2 regions of the Paenibacillus sp. FSL R10-2734 genome follow, and region 1 is predicted to be linked to the other one. Evidence: riboswitches for the same ligand, from Rfam matches in the RefSeq annotation. Region 1 holds a riboswitch; the other holds the start of a gene.
What was found. Region 1 has a riboswitch for cyclic di-GMP ahead of NSS67_RS31275 (transglutaminase-like domain-containing protein). Riboswitches for the same ligand answer to the same signal wherever they lie in the genome.
Positions count from the first base shown of each region.

Region 2: another riboswitch for cyclic di-GMP. It lies ahead of NSS67_RS06060 (MucBP domain-containing protein); the one in region 1 lies ahead of NSS67_RS31275 (transglutaminase-like domain-containing protein).

Region 1 is NZ_CP150170.1:7,217,361-7,220,665, forward strand. It holds gene NSS67_RS31275 (transglutaminase-like domain-containing protein) at 317-1,126, opposite strand; cyclic di-GMP riboswitch class I at 1,140-1,220, opposite strand; cyclic di-GMP riboswitch class I at 1,327-1,407, opposite strand; gene NSS67_RS31280 (class D sortase) at 1,528-2,181, opposite strand; gene NSS67_RS31285 (GtrA family protein) at 2,216-2,620, opposite strand; gene NSS67_RS31290 (glycosyltransferase family 2 protein) at 2,610-3,305, opposite strand, start outside.
Region 2 is NZ_CP150170.1:1,323,206-1,326,510, forward strand. It holds gene NSS67_RS06050 (TraB/GumN family protein) at 1-533, shown strand, start outside; gene NSS67_RS06055 (iron chaperone) at 905-1,276, shown strand; cyclic di-GMP riboswitch class I at 1,689-1,775, shown strand; gene NSS67_RS06060 (MucBP domain-containing protein) at 1,846-3,305, shown strand, end outside.

The DNA of each region.
Region 1 (3,305 bases):
CTCTATTTTGGATTTCACTTGCGTGATTTCCTACTCACTCGTTGTTCAGTTTTCAAAGATCAAGTTCTCGTTGGCGCCATTTAATGTCTCAGCAGCAACTCTTATAATATATCATGTTGTTCTCAGTAATGCAAGCTTTATTTTTCGAAAGCCGTTTATATAACTCTCTCAAACATTGCCTGTACGCTGTCTAACAACGCTTAACTATAATAACCTATCTATTAATAAAAAAGCAACCCCTAAAACAAAATAAACAACTAGCTTAATAATTAAGCTGGTTGTTTATTTAATAGAGTTATGATTCTAGCAATACAAATTAATAGTATTTAGCTGCAGTATACTTACTTGAAGCCTTGATAAAATCCGCATTCTTCTTACCTTTCGCTGCTGATGCATCTACCGTGGTATCAATAGTAACCCATTTGCCATCCATCAATACTTCATTCCATGCATGGTATTGCGTAACGTAGCTAGTATTCCCCATCACCAACTTAGCAGGAACATCTACACTACGAAGCATTGCGGCAAAAAGAGAAGCATAATCATAGCAGATTCCTTTTTTAGTATTCAAAGTGTTGTTAATGCTTGGAATATAATCGGTCGTTACGTTATTAGCAAGAGAATAATCATATTGTACATTAGCAATCACATAGTTATAGATTGCCTTAACCTTCTCTTCATCTGTTGTTTTGCCTTTTGTAAGCTCTTTTGCCTTAACGATCGCTTTATCAGAAGAACTCCATTTCACATTCTGTACGGAGCCCAAATATACGGAATTTGAGTCATTCATGGTTAAATCTACTACCTCGGAATAAAGAGCTTTGTATTTGTTACCCGTTGTGTTCTCAAGAACAGAGACTTTATAAGTCCCATTTCCTTGTTGCAAAGGGAAGTCCTCAGCTTGTCCAGAAGCGTATAAATTATATGTATAGCTACTGTTATCTTTTGTGATCATAAGCTTAATTCTTTTGTCTTTTGGAATATCGTAGTTAATCCCGATTACGCCTTGATCCAATTTCGACGTATTCAACCAGTTCGAATCTACACTTGCGGCTTGAGCTGTGTTTACTGGAACCGCAGTAATCAGTACGAACAACGCCACAATCAAAAAATAAACCTTTTTCACGGATAAAACTCCTTTCGGTAGCTGGCTGCCATCCTTTCGGGAAGGCCCTTTAGCTTTGCGTCCCTACCTTTCGATAGGTTTGCCATTTATCGTATAAGCTCTATCTGTCCTAATTTCACTAGACAAATTAATAGAATCAACTAAGTAGAAATGAATCTAAAAACCTTATATATTTTATAAAAACAAAAAAAGCCTCTTCATTCGGTAGCTGGCTGCCATCCTTTCGGGAAGGCCCTTTAGCTTTGCGTCCCTACCTTTCGATAGGTTTGCCGTTTATCGTGTTTAGCTTTTATAGTCTTATACTACCATATTTATCCTCGTAAACAAGAACAAAATTGCTAGATTTTCTATTATTTTATAGTTATTTCTCTGTATTTAAGTTCTCATATCATTCTCATCTGCTATTTGGGAAGCTTGGCGTGAACAATTAAACGATGTGTAGGATCTACTAGTGGGTCACACGTAATTAGGGTAAGAATCTTATCCTTGTTATTCCCATCAAGAACAGATACATCGCTTGGATCTACAACAGAAATATCATAAACCTCGTAATTCAATACCTGATCGCTAGTCTTTACCGTGATAACATCTCCAATAACAACCTCATTCAATCTGTTAAACAATCTGCCCGTAGTTCTAGCTCTGTGAGCAGCAATTGCTGCATTTCCTATTTCTCCAAGTGGAGTCGTCTCTTTCATATGGGCCGCTGCATGCTTCAAATTGGCTTTAGTAGCCCCTTCTAATACAGGTAGCTTCAAATCAATCTTATCTATTTCAATTAAGGCCATTACCTTGCCACCAACTTTGATTTCTGGTTCTGGCTTTTCCGTTTCTTGAGGCTGCGCTTGTGCGTCCAGAACCGATTCCTCTGCTAATAACTGAGTAACTTCGGCATATTTGCTCTTCAGATCAGGCGGTGGAGTACTATCGCTGGTGCTCAGTTCAGCCGATTCTAACAGCTTCTCCTGCTGCCAGTCGCTGTACCATTCGTTAGCTTTTGGATACAGCATGATGAGGATCCCGGCCAGTATGAGAACATACGAGAATTTACGCATGAAATTCACCTCCGTGTATTGGTTCTACTGAAATTCAGAATACCCACTTACGACTTCCAAAAAAGTTGATAATCACCGTGACAAAAGTAACCAAAACCTTGGAGATCAACACTTGCATGCCTAGCTTGTCTGTCAACAGATGCATTAGCAGCAGCGATATTCCTAATACTACAAGATTCAGCACGATAAACTTTAACAACTGTACCTTATCAAAACCCTCTTTGTTGCCACGATTACGATCTCGAAAGGTCACTTTTTTATTCAAAATAAAGCTGTTCGCTGTTCCTGCACTATAAGATATCACCTGCGCTAAACCATATACCATCCCAATAGAGTTCAGTAAAGTGAAGATCACGAAATCAATGAGGGTATTTACCAAACCTACAGCATTAAATTTAAGGAATTGGATGAAAGCTGACCGCAAATTCTTATCTGACATTGTTGTAATCCTTCCGGCGATCCACTTGTTCATCGTTATGATATCCTTTAGTCTCACTTACAATATATAACGGTCTATCCTTAGACTCATCATAAATCCGTCCAATGTACTCTCCGATTACACCTAGCAGCATCAGAACGATACCGTTAAAGAGCAGATTGACGCCTACAATGGAAGCCCAGCCTGGAACCGTCCATGAGGTGAAGAAGATTCTCTGAAATAATACGAAGAATAAATAGAGAAAGCTAGAGAAGGATAGAAAAAATCCAACATAAGTAGCAATCTTAAGCGGCTTATACGAAAAGGAAGTAATGCCATCCAGCGCGAAACGGATCATTTTCTTGAGGGGATACTTAGTTTCTCCTGCAAAACGTTCTTCCCGCTCATATTCCACCATCGTCTGCTTGAAGCCAACCCAGCTTACCAAACCTCTGACATACCGATTCTTTTCCTTCAGCCCCCGCAAGACATCACATACCTTACGATCAATAAGACGGAAATCGCCCGTATCCGTAGGAATGTCTACACTTGTCATACTGCTGAGCAGTCGATAAAAGAGCTTTGCCGTTACCTTTTTGAATATCGTTTCTCCACGGCGCTTCAGCCGCTTCGCATACACAACATCATAGCCCTCTTTCCACTTCTCGATCAATTGCAGAATGACCTCCGGTGGATCTTGAAGGTC
Region 2 (3,305 bases), 1.4 Mb from region 1:
CAAATGCATTTGATCAATATAAACCGTTTATTATTAACAACCAACTATCTTCCTTAGCGGATAAGACAAGCCCTGAAGAACAAGCGATAAAAACGAACACGGGTGTTGAACGTTATTTCATCACAAAGGCTAACTCTATGAATAAACCTGTCCATGAGCTTGAAGGCTTAAAGAAACAAACAGAATTGTTCGTTAATGCATCGGATGCTGATCAAGAAAAAGATTTGAATGAAATGTTGGATATGATTAACTCTGGTAAAGGTAAAGAAGATGATTCTCAGCAATTAGAGCAAATGAAGAAGTATTGGATTGAAGGCAACTTGGAAGCTACTTCGAAGTTGATGAATTCTCAATCACTAAGTGATGAACCTATTTCCCGCGATAAGGATATGTCGGATAAACTAGCTGCATTGCTTGAGCAAGAAGGACAGCATACCTCCTTTGTTGTCGTAGGATCGGCTCACTTTGTCGTCAATGGTATGACTTTAGATTTACTTAAATCTAAAGGCTATGACATTCAATTCTTACAGTGATTTAAAGATGTACAAAAACCCGGAAGGTCGAGAGCGTCAATTCTCGATCTTTCAGGTTTTTTTGCCCAATGATCATATACTTTGAAAAATCTCATTTTGCAGAAAGGTTAGCATCCGTCATTTGTTAATTCTCCATTTCAGTGTATGTTGAAATTGCGATGTGAAAAATTGTGGGCTAAAATGATTTTAGCTAAGATAGGAACAAGTTGCTTCTGAAATGTTTGAAAAATAAAGTCAACTTGAACTCAATGTCCGAATTCAGGCTATCTTTGTTTTCTCGGAGGTTTGCTTACATACCGATTGTGTATATATTTAAGAAGAAGTAAACAAACTACGCCTGAACAAAAGGCGATATTTGAGGAGTGAACGAGATGGAAGTTTTCGCAGAATATTTAGCGCAAATTGATAACCCACAACATCGTGAGCGAATGGAAGAGGTTTTGACTTGGGTATCAAGGAAATTCACAGATTTAAAACCAAAAGTTGCGTGGAATCAGCCCATGTTCACCGATCACGACACATATATTATTGGCTTTAGCGTATCCAAACATCATATAGCTGTTGCGCCTGAAATTGCAGGGATTAATCATTTTACTGATGCAATTGTGCAGGCTGGCTATGATTACACCAAGCAGTTGATGCGTATCCGGTGGGATCATCCAGTTGATTATTCATTACTTGAGAAAATGATCGAGTTTAATATTTTGGATAAGGCAGACTGTTCAACTTTTTGGCGGAAATAAAAAAAAGATAACCACTAATTGAAACGAACGACAGCATTCGGTCTACTTGTTCACGAAATTGCCAAACTCGATTATGAAGCAGCTATGCAATCTTTTTCTACATTTATTAATGAAGAGTTCCTCACGTAAACACAGATTGTGTTTCTTCGTAAGGTCATTGATTATTTCGCAGAGTAGAGCGTTATTCTAGTAGCTGAGAAACCTTTTGTCTACCAAATTATTGTATTAGTTACAGAATTCATATATAGGCGAAGCCAATAATTTGAAGTAATAAAAGGCATCCATTTATTTATTTCAAATCTACTTTATGCAATTTGTGAAAATTGACTTAGTTTGTGAGCCTATATTATAATTATCATATTAATAGTTTCTGACAATATATGGAAACTATGTACGCCTGCAAATTCTACAATTTAATTATTGGCACACTAACTGAAAGGTTAGGTCGCAAAGCTTTGGAGTCTACTGGTTACTAACCTATGACCGTCCGGTTGCAATGAGCGTGAATATTGCAGTCGGGCTTTTTTGTGCTCTTCAGGAGCTAAAAAATAAACTCATAGGAGGTAGACATGCTTGGAAGAGGTTTAAGAGTAATAGTTACGTGGTTAATTGTAGTTTCTTTTCTTGTTGGTTTTATTCCTATTACATCACAAGTGAGCGCTGATCCAGATCCGAATAATCTTAAATGGCCTGATGCAGGTGCAGTGAATCTGACGAAGACGGCTGTGCCAACTAAGACGCAAGGGGAATGGGAAGTAACCCTGACCGTAGAAGGAAAGAATATACAGTCCACTACGGATGTGGTTTTGGTTATTGATAAATCTGGGAGTATGGCGTATAACGGTCCTGGTACTACTGGTGGTAAATCGTATGGGAAATCGCCTGATAACAGCAAAATGACGAAAGCGAAAGCAGCTGCGAACCAATTCGTGGATTCACTGCTTCAACCAAATTCGACAACGAGAGTTGCAGTGATATCGTTCTCAGATGTTGCAAACAAGATATCGGATTTTACGGATGTAAACAATAAAGATGCGTTAAATACAGCAATCAATAATATATCCCCTAATGGAGGTACGAATATTCAAGCGGGGATCCATCAAGCTAGTGAACTGCTGAAGAACAGTTCGGCTAACAATAAATTTATTGTCCTCTTGAGTGATGGACAACCAACATATAGTTTTAAGGCAAAACATGCTGGGAACTATACTTTTCCATCAGGTAGTACATTCACAAAATCATTGAAGGATTTTGATTATAGTACTCGTGGTCGTATTGGGTCAGGAGGCAATTATACTTTCAGTTCTTATACAGTTGATGGAGTCCAAGTCAAAGACAATGGCATTGGTACTGTATCAGAGGCGAAATTAGCTCAAGATCAGGATATTCATATGTATTCAATTGGACTTGATGTGGCTAATGATCCAATTGCAACAAACGTTCTGACTTACACCCAAGATAAGGGGTATATCGCATCGAGCGGCGCTGATTTGAAAGCTGTATTCAATGAATTATCGAGTAAGATTGCTTATGCAGCGCAGAACGCGAAAGTCACAGATCCTATGGGACTAATGTTCAATAATATCACTACTCATCCGAAAGTTTCACAAGGTGTAGCAAACTGGGATTCTGTAACTGATACGATTCAGTGGGATATCGGCAATATTATCGAAGGTACCCCAGCAACAATGAGTTACATTGTGAAATGGGATTCTAATCAGAAATCGGACCCTAATAATTTGTATCCGACAAATGGCACTACAACGATGAATTATACGGATGTGTACGGTAATCCTGCTTCCAAAAATTTCGAAGTACCAAAAGTAACCTTTGGAAAAGGGTCAATATTAATTAAAGGGTATCGAGTCAATGCGGCCGGTGAGCCAATCAACGATAATAATGTCCGCGTTGATCGACCTGATCAGGCTGCTCTTTTATACAGTGACCCGTTCAAACAAAATGGTACAGAAGCGCTTGATATTGATAAGAGTTACTCGGTTACTCCTAAAGTTGTTGCGGGTTATCAACT